Regions from separate parts of the Alteromonas sp. BL110 genome, predicted to be linked through region 2. Evidence: predicted binding sites of a transcription regulator. Region 2 holds the regulator's gene; the other holds the start of a gene.
What was found. Region 2 encodes FliA, which starts transcription of late flagellar genes. Its sites were predicted from a motif close to CTAAAGNTNNNNNNNNNNNNGCCGATA; they were not measured.
Positions count from the first base shown of each region.

Region 1: a site for FliA is predicted at 1,554-1,580, ahead of D1814_RS02085 (flagellar protein MotY). Genes of this name have one in related genera too.

Region 1 covers NZ_CP031967.1:459,593-468,672, reverse strand. Annotated here, with positions in the region: gene D1814_RS02095 (peroxiredoxin) at 60-665, shown strand; gene rnt (ribonuclease T) at 741-1,376, opposite strand; gene D1814_RS02085 (flagellar protein MotY) at 1,717-2,589, shown strand; gene glpQ (glycerophosphodiester phosphodiesterase) at 2,627-3,859, opposite strand; gene gloA (lactoylglutathione lyase) at 3,932-4,327, opposite strand; gene cspE (transcription antiterminator/RNA stability regulator CspE) at 5,184-5,396, shown strand; gene D1814_RS02065 (hypothetical protein) at 5,564-5,743, shown strand; gene D1814_RS02060 (M20/M25/M40 family metallo-hydrolase) at 6,005-7,420, opposite strand; gene D1814_RS02055 (hypothetical protein) at 7,617-8,423, shown strand; gene D1814_RS02050 (endonuclease III domain-containing protein) at 8,492-9,080, opposite strand, start outside.
Region 2 covers NZ_CP031967.1:602,096-611,175, reverse strand. Annotated here, with positions in the region: gene flhF (flagellar biosynthesis protein FlhF) at 1-909, shown strand, start outside; gene D1814_RS02720 (MinD/ParA family protein) at 915-1,781, shown strand; gene D1814_RS02715 (RNA polymerase sigma factor FliA) at 1,778-2,509, shown strand; gene cheY (chemotaxis response regulator CheY) at 2,546-2,929, shown strand; gene D1814_RS02705 (protein phosphatase CheZ) at 2,964-3,719, shown strand; gene D1814_RS02700 (chemotaxis protein CheA) at 3,732-5,966, shown strand; gene D1814_RS02695 (protein-glutamate methylesterase/protein-glutamine glutaminase) at 5,995-7,125, shown strand; gene D1814_RS02690 (ParA family protein) at 7,154-7,918, shown strand; gene D1814_RS02685 (chemotaxis protein CheW) at 7,926-8,732, shown strand; gene D1814_RS02680 (chemotaxis protein CheW) at 8,750-9,080, shown strand, end outside.

The sequences.
Region 1 (9,080 bases), 140 kb from region 2:
AGTGGTTACGCAATGTAATCACTTCTATTATTACAATCCAAATATAAATGGAGAGACTCATGAGTGTATTAGTTGGCCGCCCAGCGCCTGATTTTACTGCAGCTGCGGTACTTGGTAGCGGTGAAATCGTAGATTCTTTCACACTAAGTGAAGCAATCAAGGGCAAAAAAGCTGTTGTATTCTTTTACCCGCTAGATTTTACTTTTGTATGCCCGTCTGAGCTTATCGCTTTTGACAAGCGTTTTGACGAATTTAAAAAGCGCGGTGTTGAAGTAATTGGTGTTTCAATTGATTCTCAGTTTTCACACAACGCGTGGAGAAATACCCCAGTAAATCAAGGTGGTATCGGTCCAGTTAAATACACGCTTGTTGCTGATGTAAAACACGACATATGCCAAGCATATGATGTTGAGCACCCTGAAGATGGTGTTGCTTTCCGCGGTTCATTCCTTATCGATGCAGAAGGTATGGTACGCCACCAAGTAGTAAACGATCTTCCTCTTGGTCGTAACGTTGACGAAATGCTTCGCATGGTTGATGCACTAGCGTTCCACGAAGAGCATGGCGAAGTTTGCCCTGCAGGTTGGACTGAAGGTAAATCAGGTATGGACGCATCACCTGAAGGTGTAGCTAAGTACCTATCTGAAGAAGCAGATAAACTATAAGCTAATCTGTTCAAAGATAATAAGAAAACAGCGCCTTTTGGCGCTGTTTCTGTTTATGGCGTTTATCGAAAAAAACTACTCTTGATCTTCCACAGGCCAGCCACCCAACGCCTTGTAGCGATTGACCATATAGCAAAATAGCTCGGTGGTTTTCTGTGCATCATAAAGTGCGCTGTGCGCCTCATTTTGGTCAAACGATATGCCTGCCGCCCGGCACGCTTTTACCAGCACAGTTTGACCGAGAGCAAGGCCAGCAAGGCTGGTGGTATCGAAGGAAACAAATGGATGAAAGGGCGTGCGCTTTATATTGCAGCGTTCAATGGCAGCATTAACGAAGCTTTGATCAAAAGTTGCGTTATGAGCAACGATAACGGAACGCTGACAATCTGCATTTTTCTGTGCTTTGCGAATGCCTTTACATAAATCCTTCATGGCTTCGCTTTCCTCAATAGCACCTCGCAATGCGCAATTCGGATCAATGCCATTAAATTCTAATGCTGCAGGCTCAAGATTAGCGCCCTCGAACGGGTCTATATGGTAGTGAAAGGTTTGATCAGGATGCAGTATTCCGTCTTCATCCATTTTCACTGTAACTGCTGCTAGTTCTAATAAGGCGTCAGTACCTGCATTAAATCCGGCCGTTTCAACGTCGATGACAACGGGAAAATAACCTCGAAAGCGCTGGGAAAGAAGGGGAGGGTTGGCAGACATAAACACTCTTGTAAGACTAGATTGCAGAAACTGGTCGGCTGCTTTAAATGCGAACCTACCTGCGAAACGTATTAGCAGACAGAATTATCGCAAGGATATCTTCGAGTTGCCAGTTTCAATTTGAAAACCTCGAAGATGAGAAGCGCTAATAGTACGAAACGCTAATGGTATTAAACGCTAAACTTTTCTACACTTTGGACGATAATCCTATTAACCATGAATTTTTCAAACACTCAATTTGCGGTTTAAAGCGCATGGGTACAATTTATGGCTCTTAGAGATTGGTGGGCGTATGAAAGGCCTACATCTATGTTAATCTGACTTTCGTTATGGTGTCGAAATGGTGTCGAAATTAAAATATATCGCTTTATTGGGGATGGTGGGGTCATTGTCGTCCCATGCTGCCATGCGGCAATATTCTGCAACCATAGAAAGCTCCAACTGGCGTATTGATACTGACACGCGCCTGCAATGTACACTTAACCACGAATTGCCTGGTTACGGCGAAGCCATGTTCACAAGTTCTGCGTCAAAACAGCTCAACATGGAATTTGAGTTAGATATGTATATGCTACCAAACAAGTTTGATGTAGCTGCGGTTTACTCTGTTCCACCGAAATGGATGCCTGGTGTGGCGCCAAAGACCATTGCAGATATGTCTATTCGCAAGCAATACAACGGCGACCTGCCGCAAGATGCTGCATGGACCATGTTATCTGAATTAGAAAAAGGCTTTTGGCCCACGATTTATTACCAAGATTGGTATAACAAGTACGACCAGGTAAGTGTGGCATTGAACGCGAGCAACTTCTCAGGCGTGTATCGCGACTTCGTTAAATGCGTGTCGAATTTGCTGCCTTTTAGTTTTGATGACATTGCCTACACGGTGTTGTCTTATCAGAACAACAGCACGGAACTTACTAAGTATTCGCAAAAGCGTTTAACCATGATAGGCGAATATTTAAAAGAGGACAGCGAACTAGAGCTTGTGCTTCTTGATGGTTATACGGACAGCTACGGTGGCCGTTACAATAACGAACAGTTGTCTATTCGACGGGCTAATGAAGTAAAAAGTTATTTAACTACGCTAGGTGTACCTGAAGATAGGATCCAGCTAACAGGCCACGGTGAAAAACGTCATATCGCGCCAAACGATACGCGAGAAAGCCGCGCGCAAAACAGGCGCGTAGTGGTACGACTATCCAAGTCATAGGCGCTTGCTAAAGCGCCTTAAACCCGTTTAACTTGCGTTAATTTGTTTTGTCTCGCCAGGTTAATACAGGCACTAAATGGTCGGTAAAAACGCCGTCAGCTCGAATATCTTTTTGCAATACATCTAAAATTTGTTCTCCAGACATGCCCGCTGGAAGCGCATCCTGACGATAAGTGTAGGGGTGAATGGTAAGTTCATTATCGTGAGCGTACTTAACCCAACTAGCTGCTTCTACTTTCCCTTTAGCCATAGCCTTGGTATCCATTAAATGGCCTAACCAAGGGCCTATGCCGTTTGCATACTTCGCGACTTGCTTCATGCCATCTTGTGTACGCAGCCAATCGTAGTCGGTGTCGCTCTCGCCCCAATCGTTCTCGCCAATCAGCATAACTACTTTGCCCTTATACCCAAGGGTTTCACGAATGCGTTTGACCTCGTTAAAGTCAAAGCACTGCAGGTAACTATTGCCGTTTTCTCCCGCAAACCCGTAGTTTTTTAATGTGTCGATAACCATCTTACTGGCATCAATACCTTCAGTAATGTGAAAAGCAGGGGACTTTACTTCTGGGTATACGCCTACAGACGTACCGAATTGGCGATTAAGTTCGCTGATTAGCTCAAAGTGTTCACTTAACGTGGCCACTTTAAAATTAGCCTGGGAGCCGCGGTACCTACTTTTAAAAACTTGTTTGCCATCACTGTTGGCACGCTCATGTACCCGCAATGCTCGAAGCTCTTCGAGGGTGAAGTCACGGGCGTAATAGCGTCCGTCCTCTCGGTGGCGCGCTGGAAAAATATCTTCTACATTAGTGACTGTCTCCAAGTGAATGTCGTGCAGTACAACGGGGATGTCATCTTTGGTTATAACAACATCCTGCTCTATAAAGTCAGGACGCAGCGAGAACGCTAGCGTGGCTGCTTCAAGGGTGTGTTCGGGCAAATAGCCAGAAGCACCGCGATGGGCGATAACGGTAAAATGCAGTTTTTCACTAGTGGTATGTTCTGCTTCAGCGTGCGAGGTTTTACTATTCGTAGCATCAGCTGCAAACGCACTCTCAGAGGCAAGGGAACCTGTAAATAGCACCACCAAAGCAGGTAGTAACGATGCCAATCTAGTCGTGTATCTATTGCGCAACCTAGCATTGCCCTTTAATCTCAGCTTGAGCTGGTTCGACGAACCCGCTATACCCTTGCTTACCCAGTTTAAAGAAAATAATAAGCGGTTACCTAGCATGTGACTGCCACTCCATGTGTTTACTTTTATCGCCATCTTATTTATTCCGTACATTTCACAGAAAGCTTATGTTACAAGCGCTTAAAAGATATTGGCGACGTCGTGCTGCTATAGTGAAATAGACTTATTTTGAATAAGTTCTATGGCATACCCATCTGGGTCGCAAACAAAAGCGATGACGGTAGAGCCACCTTTTACAGGGCCGGGTTTACGATACACCTCAGCGCCATTTGCTTCTAAGTTTTCACAAAACTGATAGATGTCGTCTACTTCAATGGCGATGTGGCCGTACGCGTTACCCTTATCATAGGTGTTGTCACCCCAGTTATAGGTAAGCTCTAACACAGTGCTATCGGTCTCTTCTCCGTATCCTACAAAAGCGAGGGTGTACTCATACTCTTTGTTTTCTGATTGTCTGAGAAGGCGCATGCCCATCAATGAGGTGTAGAAGTGAAGTGAAGCCTCTAAGTTTTCAACTCGAAGCATGGTGTGAAGCATTCGCATAACTATTTCCTATTTGAACCATCAGAATTACCCGATGGTACACTGCATTGTAAGTGCGCGTTTGCAGTTGACACAAGTATCCAGAACTCTAGCTGCACAGAACTCCATCCAGACAAAGCCCTGCAGAGTACTTTCGTTGGTAAACGCAAACGACACGCTATGATAATGGGGAAATGTTAACGCTTTAAGACAGTTTTACAATTCCACTTAAACGTATCAAAAGCCCCACATGCCGATATTATCATTTAGGGCGACGTGGCTAGCTTAACAGGTAGGCCAGCATTTCAACAAAACTCTCTACTTCAACATGCATTGATACATCACATTTTTACTCAATTTCTTTATCAGGGGATAGCGCATCTAACTTTTCAGTGGTCTGGTTTATCGTTTCTTCAGTGCGTTCGCCGATGGCAACTTTCATTCCTGCATCTAATAGACGATGTGTAATAGTTTTACCCAACCTTTGCCGCAGCCTGTCACAATGGCGGTTTTACCTTATTTTGACTACATGTTTGCCTTATTAAAACCTAGTTCTATAAAAGGATAAGGTTAACCTGGCTAATATCCGACTTGTATAAACATATAAATTCATGGTCGCCATAGTCGCCATAATAGTGGGGTAAGATTGCAGTGTTTAAAAAATAATCCCGAAATAATTGGACATCCTGACAAATTATCTGTATTGTCTCGCTCGCTCTAGATATGTTTTATGCTTTACCTAATACTGCGCTGTACCTTTCTTTATACCTTCAAGTTGAAGTTCTAGATAGATATACAACTGCTTTACTAGCTTAGTTATGTCTATTGCTATTCGGTGGCTTCCACCATTACATCAATTTTTTAAAAGGTTATTATTATGTCTAATTCTGTAAACGGTACAGTTAAGTGGTTTAACGAAGAAAAAGGTTTCGGTTTCATTACTCCTGAAGCTGGTGGCAAAGACGTATTCGTACACTTCCGTTCAATCACTTCTGACGGCTTCAAGACTCTTGCTGAAGGTCAAGCGGTTAGCTTTGAAGTTGAACAAGGCCAAAAAGGCCCACAAGCTGCTAACGTATCAGTTCTTTAAGATCTGTAAGCTTGTTTCGGGTTATTTCTCCCATTTGAGATAACCCGCAAAGATGGGCTCTTTTACACGCAAAGCGGCGTAAAACGAGCCTAATTTTCGTTTTTAGATTTCTTAACCCAACCTGCGAGGAATTCAAAACAAACAATATCAATAAAGAAGTATTTAATATGCAATATCAAAACCCTATCTCTATGTTTAACAGCCCTATTCCAGGTGCGTTAATTTCAAATATCTCTATTAACAAAACGTCCGTTGCCTTTAAACATGCGAATACTTATCAGCATGTAGAGTTATCATCAAGGCAAGAAGCGAAGCGATTTGTTGCCCAGCTTATGCAAGCTAACTAATTATCGCTCAGTGCTTCAAATAGTGGATACACATTGGCTAATGTAAAACCGCAAGCCTTATACAAAGTATCTACCATAAAATGCGCACTTCATAATTATTCAAGTTTTAAACGCTTTATAAGCTTGCCGTAATCCAAAAGAGAATAACGGCGTTAAATCGTGTCAAAACTAATTAAATGAGTATATGTGCGGTGATAAGTAAAGCACTGGCCAGCACAAGTGTGTACTGACCGTTGCTCATGTAGAAATGATCTGTGATTACTACTTCGCTTTTAAGTTAACGTCTGAATCTGCTAACAAGTATATGCTCGCTGCATAAGCTGCGATGTTTTGCGCCAGTTCATCAGGGTTAATCTTATCTAACGTATCATCAGGCGTGTGATGAAGATCGAAATAATCTCGTCCGTTTTGATTTAACCGGATAGTAGGTACGCCTTTCGCTGCTAGCGGTATAATATCTGGACCGCCACCGGCAACGTCTGAGCCACCACGAACTATACCCAGAGGTGATAGGATCTTTGCGATTTCATCGACCAGTACAGTTGCTTTAGGATTCACATTCGAAACAAGTTGCCAAATTGTTTGTGCGCCAAAATCAGACTCTGTAGCAAGTACGTGGTTAGCAAGGTTCTTTTCATGCTGTTTTGCATAAGCAAATGCGCCTAACAAGCCTACTTCTTCAGCGCCAAACATAACTACACGAATGGTGCGTTTAGGGCGTTCAGGCAGTGATGCAATTAATGCGGCTGCCGCTGTGGTGATAGCAACGCCCGCGCCGTCATCAACAGCGCCGGTGCCTAAATCCCAGCTATCTAAGTGGCCACCAATAAGTACAATCTCTTCAGGCTTTTCACTGCCTACTAAATCCAGTATTACGTTGCCGCTGCTTACTTCGCCTTTCCACTTTGACTCAGAGTGGAGCGATAACGACAGTGGTTTTCCTAAATTGTGTAGGCGTCGTAAATGATCAGCGTCGGGGTTCGAAATAGCAACAACAGGGATGTCTGCCCAGTTATCTCCGTCTGAACTCATCATGCCTGAGTGAGGGAAGCGATGAGAGTCTGAACCTACCGAACGTACAACTAAAGCTTCAGCGCCACCACGTTGCGCATGTTGCCAACCAATGCGTCGACGCTGATTAGCTTGACCATAGCCCGCACCCGTTTGGCTTTTTACCATGGCATCGCCATCGACAAACGCAATTTTGCCTTTAAGCGCGCCGTCTTTGACTGCGGTTAGCGCGTGAATGTCTCTGAAATACACAATGTCAGCGTTGATCTCGCTCTTTGAAGGCGCTGCGCCACCTAGCGCTGTGCCGTAAAGGGGCTGCATGTATGGTGAAGTAAGTGAAATATGTAAGTGACCCCTGTCCCAGAAGGGCATGGTAAACTCTTCAATACTCACTTTATCAAATCCGAGGCGCTCTCCTACCTTAACGCCCCAGTCTCTGGCTCGCTTTTCAGCTTCCGAACCGCCTAGTCGTGGGCCTATCTCTGTGGTTAGTGATTCTACGATGCTATAGCCTAAGTCACTTTTTAGCGCTTTTTGAATTAGCGTTTCCGCATTTTTCTTTTGCTCGTCAGTAATGGGGGAAGTTTCAGCAAAAACACCGAAACTGCATGCACTTACTAGTGCACCAAATGCTAGATTCCTAGCGATGTTATTCAATCGGGACATGTGTTCTCCGTGGATTATTTTTATATTTTTGTTTATTTGCGTGAGCAAAAATATGACGTGCTTATCATAGCCAAATTGAGGTGTGCTTTCGAGGTAAACCACAAGCCGAAGTAGTAAGTTAATCGCAAAGCAGGTCTACTTGGTTGTTAAAAATAATGTTACCTTTTAAAAAGGAAAAATAACAAGGAAAGTAAATATGAAAATACCTCTCTATACTTATTTCAAAAATAGAACATTAGACTTCTTGCGCATTATCAACGATAAGACTTATTTCGGTTCATTGGTTTGTGCGTTTTTGCTTGTTGGATGTGGCGGTAGCTCAAATGATAACGACAGTGTAGTAAGGCCAGATTCAGTACTAGGCGTATGGTTTGGGCAAACTTCAACAGTTGAAGATGGGCAAGAAGAGATTGTTATTGCGGTCTCCTCTGAGGGTAAGACTATTGTATTTTCACAGGCCTCGCGAGACACGCTTATTGCTCACGGCGACATAAGCGAAGATACCTTTACTTCTGATGATACCATGCTGTATCCAGGAGAAGGCATGACTAAGCATGGCACAATGCAGCTCACAGCGAATGGTGACAGTTTAGAAGGCTCAGCGACAGTATCGGATCTTACCCTGGATTTCTCTGCCTACAAGGTGGGCGCTACCGAGGATGTTTCACTTATCGATATTGCTGGCAATTATTCAAGTTCTTGGTCTGCTGGCGCTTATACTCGTTCGTTTGCTATCGATAACGAAGGTATGATCAGCGGTTCAGATACTAATGGTTGCGTATACTCAGGCTCTGTAGAGCCAATTAGCGGGATCAGGTCACTTTTCGATATTACGATTAAGGCGGAGACCTGCTTTGAAGATTTCGAATATGAAGGGCTTCTCGCTTATGGTGTATTTCCCTTTGAATATCAAAACTCAATTGTTGAGGGAAATGGTATTGTCATAGCAACAGAGGCTTCATCAAGAGCTTATGCTTTTCGCCAATTTAGCCCTCAAGATTAGCGTTATCTGATACATGAACAAGGAGTCTATAGACTCCTTGGTTGAACCTTAGAGGCTTGCCTTAAGTTCTATTTACGCTTTTTCTTAAGCGCCAATTTTTGCTTTTTCTCTTGTTCTTTCAGCACTTCGTTGATAAAACTCTTTCTGCCGAATTCACGGGTAATAGTACACTTATTTAAATCAAAACCGCGGGCAGGGCAGTATTCTCTGCCGTACAAGATAATCTGCAGATGGAGGTCGTTCCATCTTTCTTTAGGGAACAGGCGTTTTGCATCGCGCTCTGTTTGCTCTACGCTTTTTCCGTTCGATAACCCCCAGCGGTACATTAAGCGGTGAATATGAGTATCTACCGGGAACGCAGGAATACCAAAGCCTTGAGACATAACCACCGCGGCTGTTTTGTGGCCTACAGCAGGCATGGCCTCCAGCGCTTCAAAGTTTGCTGGAACTTCACCATTGTGTTGTTTGATGATCATATCGGACAAATGCCAAATGCCTTTTGACTTCATAGGCGATAATCCACAAGGGCGGATAATATCTTGTATTTCTTCAATACTCATTAACACCATGTCGTAGGGGTTATCTGCGCGAGCGAACAGCTTTGGCGTAATCTGATTAACGCGCTCGTCAGTACATTGTGCCGATAATAGAACCGCA
Region 2 (9,080 bases):
CTGGCTCAAATCAAAGAAGAGTTAGCTTCACTTCGCGACGTATTACAGTATCAAGTTGCGGATTTGATGGAAGCGAAGAATAAGCGTCAAAAACCTGTTCATCAATACTTGGTCACGCGATTAACCGATATGGGTTTAAGTAGTGCACTTGCAACACAGCTTATTAGCTACACACCGGCTCATTACAACGAACGTGACGCATGGGTATATCTTCTTAACCTATTGGCTAATCGCATAAATGTGACCGGAAACGATATACTTAGTTCACAAGGTGCCGTTGCGCTAGTTGGGCCTACTGGTACAGGTAAAACAACCACTGTTGCAAAGTTGGCCGCCCGCTACGCGCAGAAATACGGTGCAGAATCGGTGGCTATGATAACCATTGATACGTATAGAATTGCAGCCTATGAGCAGCTCGCGACATACGGAAAAATTATTGGCTGTACTGTGCGAAAAGCGCAAACTAGTGAAGAACTTGCAGATTTATTGTTTCAACTTCGTCATAAGCGACTAATATTGATTGATACAGCAGGTTTTAGTCAGCGTGATAGTCGATTAATTAAGCAAATTAAGCAGTTCGACAGTGGCCAAATGCCAAAAGTTAAAAAATATTTGGTTGCGCAAGCCAATACGCAATATCCGGCTTTGCAGAGAATCATTCAAGCGTATGACGATATTGAACTAAGTGGCTGTATTTTCACAAAGTTAGATGAGTGCTACTCTTTAGGAGAGGTACTTAGTGCAGCGGTTGAATACCAACTACCGGTTAGTTATGTCACCGATGGTCAAAAAGTGCCTGAAGACATTAAGATTGCAGAAGCGAAATCTTTGGTTTCCGCTGCTGCAAAGCTTTATAAAAAGTACGGTTTGAATCATACTAGTGGTAACAACGCAATTAAAACAGCATAAGCAGTATGATTGACGATCAAGCGAGTAGCTTAAGAAAAATGAAGCAATCACGGTTAATCAAAGTAATCGCCGTCACTGGTGGTAAAGGTGGCGTAGGTAAAACAAACATTACACTTAACACTGCTATCGCCATGGCGAAGCAGGGCAAGCGTGTAATGGTTCTTGACGCGGACCTTGGTCTTGCAAACGTAGATGTGATGTTAGGCCTACGAGTTGAGAAAAACCTATCTCACGTACTCTCTGGTGAGTGCACGTTGGACGAGGTTTTAGTAACCGGCCCTCACGGTATTAAGATTGCTCCTGCCACGTCTGGTACCCAGTCAATGGCAGAACTTTCACCCACACAGCACGCTGGCTTGATAAGAGCGTTTAGCGAGCTGCGTTCTCAAATAGACGTATTAATTGTCGACACCGCGGCTGGCATCTCAGATATGGTATTAAGCTTTTCTAAAGCATCCCAGGATATCATGGTGGTGGTTTGCGATGAGCCAACATCGTTAACTGATGCTTATGCGCTGATAAAAATCCTTAACCGTGAACACGGTGTTTTTCGCTTTAAAGTTGTGGCCAATATGGTTCGCGATGTGCGAGAAGGACAGGAATTATTTAGCAAATTAAGTAAAGTGACGGGGCGTTTTCTCGATGTTGCACTAGAATTAGTGGCAACGGTGCCATTTGACGAGAATATTCGCAAAGCGGTGCGTAAGCAAACTGCGATTGTTGATGCTTTTCCTGGCTCTCCTGCAGCCGTAGCGATAACTAAGTTAGCAAACAGGGCGCTTACTTGGCCTATTCCAGCTCAGCCCGGTGGCCACTTAGAATTTTTCATTGAACAATTAGTTGCAGAAAAAGCCGTAGGAAGTCAACGTTGAACAGCAAGGCAGCCGCTTATCAACAGCAAACAGATAAATCGCAATTAGTCGAAAGACATGCGCCTCTGGTTAAGCGTATTGCGCACCATTTGATGGCGCGCCTGCCTGCGAGTGTTCTTGTTGATGACCTTATTCAATCAGGCATGATTGGTTTGCTAGAGGCCGCTAGAAACTTTGATGGGTCAAAAGGCGCCAGCTTTGAAACCTTTGCAGGTATCCGCATTCGCGGTGCCATGCTGGACGAAATACGCAAAGGTGATTGGACGCCACGTTCTGTTCACCGAAATGGTCGCGCGATAACTGAAGCGATATCCCAGGTGGAAAGTGAAACTGGGCGCGACGCACGAGATTCCGATATTGCTGACAAGCTCAATGTGAGCTTGCAGGATTATCACCAGATGCTCAATGAAGTAAATGCTGGAAAGTTGGTGGGCATTGAAGATTTAGGTGTGTCGGAAGATGTGATCACTACTGAGCAAAGTCGAGGCAGTGATGCACCGTTAGAAGATTTAATGCAGGGCGCATTTCAAAAAGCGCTGGCCCATGCAATAACGACATTACCGGAGCGAGAAGCAATTGTTCTTTCACTTTACTATGATGAAGAACTAAACTTAAGAGAAATAGGCGAGGTTCTTGACGTAAGTGAGTCGAGAGTCAGTCAAATTCATAGTCAAGCCATGTTAAAACTCAAATCACGAATGAAATCGTGGCAAGCTGACGAAGAATAGAAATTAATAACAATTAACCCCTCAGTGGAGGCTATTTTGGACAAAAGCATGAAAATTCTCGTGGTCGATGACTTTTCAACCATGAGACGAATCATCAAAAACCTGCTTAAAGATTTGGGTTTTGCCAATATCCAGGAAGCGGATGACGGAAGCACCGCATTACCTATGTTACAACAAGGCGATTTCGACTTCGTTGTTACTGATTGGAACATGCCTGGTATGCAGGGCATAGATCTGCTCCGCGCGATTAGAGCCGATGACAAACTTAAGCATCTGCCAGTGCTTATGGTGACCGCCGAAGCGAAGAAGGAACAGATTGTAGCCGCTGCCCAAGCGGGTGTGAATGGCTACGTTGTTAAACCCTTCACCGCCGCAACGCTCAAAGAAAAACTAGATAAAATATTCGAACGTTTAGGTTGATCCAGACGCTCACCAGATAAATGAGGTTTACTGGATGTCAACGAATGTAAACGTTCCAATATCGTTAGAAGAAGCAAAGCAACTTGTCACTTTTCTTGAAGAAGGTGACAAAGCTTCAGCTAACGCACTACTTGAAGCTGTCTCAATGAAAGAAAACGTTGAGTTATTCGCTGAAGTAGGAAAGCTAACGCGTCAACTCCACGACGCTTTAAACAACTTTCAAATAGACGACCGCATCAAAAATTTGGCGACAGATGATATCCCTGATGCTCAGTCCCGCCTTACCTACGTAATTGAAGAAACCGAAAAAGCTGCTAATACTACTATGGATGCCGTTGAGGCAAGCATGCCCATCGCTGAATTGCTCGCAGAGCGAATCGAAAAGGTTATGCCAGAGTGGAAAAAGCTGATGAACCGCCAGATTGAGTTGGGTGAGTTTAAGGTTTTATGTGCAGACTTAGACGAATTGTTGGAAGACGGTTCGAATCAGTCAGCTAAACTTACACAGTTACTTACTGAAGTTTTGATGGCACAAGGTTATCAAGACTTAACTGGACAGGTGATTCGTCGCGTTATCGACTTGGTTAAAGAAGTCGAAGAAAGCCTTGTAAACATGCTTACTATGTTTGGCGAACGTGACGGTGCAGAACAAACTAAACCATCCAGCGTTAAGGCCGATAAGGTTGATGGTGTAGAGGCAGAAGGCCCAATTATTGATGCTGAAAAACGAGATGACGTCGTTTCAGGTCAAGATGATGTGGATGATCTTCTGTCTAGCTTAGGTTTTTAGGGGAGCGGGTGCATGTCGTTTGATGTTGACGAGGAAATATTACAGGACTTTCTAGTTGAAGCTGGAGAGATACTTGAACAATTACAAGAACAGCTCGTTGATCTTGAGAACAATCCTGAAGACGCGGATTTGCTTAACGCAATCTTTCGCGGCTATCACACAGTAAAAGGGGGAGCGGGCTTCCTTTCTCTTACTGAGTTAGTGGAGATTTGTCATGGTGCTGAAAACGTCTTTGACGTCATGCGCAACGGCCAACGAACGCTAACGCCTGAGTTAATGGATATCATTTTGCAAGCCACTGATGTGGTAGTTGAAATGTTTGAACGAGTGAAAGCTCAGGAGCCTTTAGAGCCTGCAGATGCACAACTCGTCGATGTGTTACACAAACTCAGCCGCCCAGAATCTCCAGATGAAAACATTTTTGATAATGCAAGCGCGGCTGAGCCCGAGGTCGTTGCAGAAGAGCCAGAATTAGTTATAGACGAACCAGTGCCTGCGCCATCGGATACCACTGAAAATAGCGGCGGTATAGAAGAAATCACTGAAGATGAGTTTGAGGCTCTCCTTGACGAGCTTCACGGAGGTGGTGCACCAGGGAAGTCGGCGTCAGCTAAAGCAGAGCCTGCACAAACGACAGCACCAGCGGCGAGCACAGACAGTGATGATATTACTGATGAAGAGTTCGAAGCGCTGTTAGATGACCTGCACGGAAAAGGTCAGTTTGGTGGGGACGAAAAAAGCGCTCCAGAAGCAGCATCAGCAGCTGCCCCGGCAAATAGTGCAGGTGACGAAGAAATCACCGACGATGAATTTGAAGCGCTGCTTGATCAGCTTCACGGCTCCGGTCAAGGGCCAACTAAACAAGACTCTGCTCCATCGGCACCTGAACCTAATGTAGACAAAGCGGCTACCGAAGCAGTTCAAAAAGCAAAGCAAGCAGCGTCAAGCGCTGCAGCTGCGCCTAAGGCGAAGCCTGCACCTAGTGCAACGAGTCCAGCAAAAGCGAGCAAAGCAGCTGCGCCAAAAGCGCCTGCCAAGAAAGATGATAAAAAAGGGGCACCTGCTCCACCACCTGCTGAGACCACAGTACGTGTAGATACTAAGCGTTTAGATCAAATTATGAATATGGTCGGCGAACTCGTACTCGTTAGAAACAGACTGATAAGTTTGGGAATCAACAGCAATGACGAGAGTATGTCAAAGGCCATTGCTAACCTAGATGTAGTGACGGGTGACTTGCAAGGTGCGGTAATGAAAACCCGCATGCAGCCTATTAAGAAAGTGTTTGGCCGATTTCCTCGTGTTGTACGTGACCTAGCTAGAAGCTTAAAGAAAGAAATTACCTTAGAGCTTGTAGGTGAAGAGACAGATTTAGATAAAAACTTGGTTGAAGCATTGGCCGACCCGCTAGTGCATTTGGTGAGAAACTCTGTCGACCACGGAATAGAAATGCCGGACGACCGTGCAGCGGCAGGTAAGCCTCGCATGGGTACGGTTCAGCTTTCAGCATCTCAAGAAGGCGATCATATTCTTCTTACCATCGAAGACGACGGTAAGGGTATGGATGCCGAGAAGCTAAAAGAAATTGCCATTAGCCGTGGCGTATTGGACGCAGACGCAGCAGCTCGCATGTCTGATGTTGAAGCGTTTAACCTTATTTTTGCACCAGGCTTTTCTACTAAAACCGAAATTAGCGATATTTCTGGTCGTGGTGTGGGCATGGATGTGGTTAAAACTAAGATTAACCAGCTCAACGGTACCATCAATATAGATTCGCAGTTAGGAAAAGGTACACGTTTAGATATCAAGGTACCGTTAACGCTTGCGATCCTACCCACACTAATGATTGTTGTAGGAAAACAGACCTTTGCGTTACCATTAGGTGCGGTGAACGAAATAATAAACATGGACATCAAGAAGACCAATACGGTGGATGGCCAGCTAACAATGATAGTTCGTTCAAAAGCAATCCCATTGTTCTTCCTTGGCGAATGGCTAATCCGAGGCCCTAAAAACATTAACAAAGAAAAGGGGCATGTTGTTGTGGTACAAATTGGTACGCAGCAAGTTGGATTTGTCGTAGACGCGCTGATAGGCCAGGAAGAAGTTGTTATTAAACCACTTGATGCATTGTTGCAGGGTACGCCTGGTATGGCGGGCGCAACAATTACTTCAGACGGTGGAATTGCCCTAATTTTAGATGTTCCGAGCCTGCTCAAACGGTACGCGCGTAAACCTATCAAGTAAGGCGATGAATTAACAGGAATGATAATCCATGGTCTTTAAAGTCCTAGTCGTGGACGACTCGACTTTTTATCGCCGTCGAGTAAGAGAAATTCTCGAAGGGGATAGAGAACTCGAGGTTATAGGTGAAGCAAGAAACGGACGTGATGCATTAGACAAAGCGGAAGCTCTTAAGCCTGATGTAATAACAATGGACGTTGAAATGCCTGTTATGGACGGTATTTCGGCCGTTAAGGCTATTATGGATAAACGTCCGACGCCGATTTTAATGTTTTCATCATTAACACATCATGGCGCGCAGGCAACGCTAGATGCGTTGGAAGCTGGCGCGCTCGATTTTTTACCCAAGAAATTCGAAGACATAGCCAAAGATAGAAAAGATGCGTCGCGATTACTTTGCACTAAAGTCAGGTTGATCGCGCGAAGAGGTCTGGGCGTGAAGCGCCCATCTCTTCGCACAGCAGAGACGAGAAAACTTCCTGACAACGCGCCCAAACAAGCTTTTTTCAAAACATCGGGTTTGCTTTCTGGTCATAGAGGCGCCGACAAGCAGCCTACCGTTTCCTCAGTGAGAGCAACGGGTAAACAGTACAGATGTTTAGCTATTGGGGCGTCCACAGGTGGACCGGTTGCACTTCAAAAAGTGCTTTCTCCATTACCTGCAGATTTTCCTTACCCTATTTTACTCGTGCAGCATATGCCCGGGACTTTCACTACTGCATTTGCACAGCGTTTAGATACTAACTGTAAAATTAAAGTGAAAGAAGCAGAGCATGGCGATATTTTAGCACCTGGGCACGCTTATCTTGCCCCTGGAGGAAAGCAAATGTTGCTTGAATCTATCGGTAGCAAAAAGCGAATTTCCATCGTTGATGCAAGCCAGTCTGATAAGGTGAATTATAAGCCAAGTGTAGACCTGACCTTTAGCTCGCTGGCTAAAGTCTATGGGGGCGACGTGCTTGGTATCATCTTAACGGGTATGGGGGCAGATGGTAGAGAGGGTTGTCGAATACTCAAGGATAAGGGCGCGACTATTTGGGCGCAAGACCAAGACTCCTGTGTGGTTTACGGTATGCCTCAAGCTGTCGCTGTGGCTAATATATCGAGTAAAAACATTAATATTGATGATATAAGCAGTTGCGTTCAAACCGAAATGCGATAGCAGTTTGAACAGTAATGGAACAGTAATTATGAAAGTGTGGACTGTGGCAAATCAAAAAGGCGGGGTAGGTAAAACTACTACAACCGTAAGCCTTGGCGGCTTGCTCGCTCAAAAGGGCAAGCGAGTGCTTATGATAGATACCGATCCCCACGCATCGCTTAGTTACTATTTTGGTATTGATGCAGAAGCGACAAGCCATTCTGTTTACGACATTTTTATTAAGTCTAACGAGATTACTGCCGATAATGTAATGGACTGTCTCAGTCCTACAAAGCTCGACAATCTATATGTGCTACCCGCTACCATGGCATTAGCGACGTTAGACAGAACCATGGGAAGCGAGCAGGGGATGGGCTTAGTGCTAAAAAAAGCACTTGCTAAAATAGCCAGTGAGTTCGACTTTGCTATCATCGACTGCCCCCCTGTTTTGGGAGTGCTAATGGTTAATGCCCTAGCGGCATGTGATAAGGTTATTGTTCCGACTCAGACAGAATATTTGGCGCTTAAAGGCTTAGATAGAATGATACGCACTATGGAAATAATGGGGCGTTCATTAGATAAGTCTTTTGATACCCTAATTATTCCTACTATGTTCGATAAACGAACAAACGCCGCACTAGCGTCGAGAAAGCGTTTAATGAGTGATTACGGTGAACGTGTATGGGAAGGTGTCATCCCGGTGGATACTCATTTTAGGGATGCGAGTCTGGTACAGCTTCCTATCTCTGCTGCGTATCCTAAGACAAGAGGTGTAAATGCCTACGATAAACTGTTAGCCGTATTGGAGAAATAACAAGACCATGAGCAAGCAATCGCCATTTGCCCGTGAAGAAGTAATGGAGGCATACCTAGACAGTCTTCTGAAAGAGCCTGAAACTCCTGAAGATGTCACTGCGCGTACGGCAAAATTGCTTGAGCAGGCCTCTCAGCGAATGGCTGAGTCAACGCTCGTCTCAACGGATAGCGATAGTGAAGCGCATGTCAATAAGGAAGAAGCGTTAGCACAAGAGGTTTCTTCGCTAATTGAAAGTCGAAATTCACAGACGATTGATAGCGAAAAGCAGCATTCATCGGTTGATGTACCTGTTAAGACTGAAGAAGAAAGTGAGGTAAGTGCTCCTAAGAGTTTAAAAATTCCACTAAAGGATACTCTCGGTTTCCGCTTTCAGGCGCTATTCTTTGAGGTTGCAGGGCTTACACTAGCGGTTCCCTTAACTTCGCTAGGGGGCATCCACCAAATTGAAAAAATAGGCCCTTTATTTGGAAAACCTGACTGGTTTATGGGTGTAATGTTGCACAGAGAGTCTAAACTAAGTGTTGTTGACTCTGCAAAATGGGTAATGCCAGAAAAATACGATGAAAACCTCGCACAATCGCTCAACTACCGATATCTTATAATGTTAGGAGAGAGTGCGTGGGGACTAGCAAGCGAAAAGCTTGTAAACACGGTCAATTTGACTACCGATGACGTAAAATGGCGCGAGTCCACAGGTAAACGTCCCTGGTTAGCAGGGATGGTTAAAGAAAAAATGTGTGCGTTAATTGACGTTGAAGAATTAATATCTATGCTTAACAAAGGCTTAGGCAGTAACGACCAGACGCCATAGTATTGGGAGCCAGGTTCATGAGCGACGAAAGAATGAATAATAACGCTAGCGACAGTAACGATGAAGTCCTTCAATGGGTGACGTATCGCTTAGGTGAAGAAACTTACGGTATTAACGTAATGCAAGTACAAGAAGTGCTGCGTTATACCGAAATAGCCCCTGTACCCGGTGCGCCCGATTATGTGCTTGGTATTATCAACTTGCGTGGTAACGTGGTAACCGTCATTGATACCCGTGCGCGTTTTGGGCTTCCACCAACGGAAATCACAGACAACACTCGTATAGTGATTATTGAGTCTGACGAACAGGTTGTCGGTATCTTAGTGGATAGCGTCGCCGAAGTGGTGT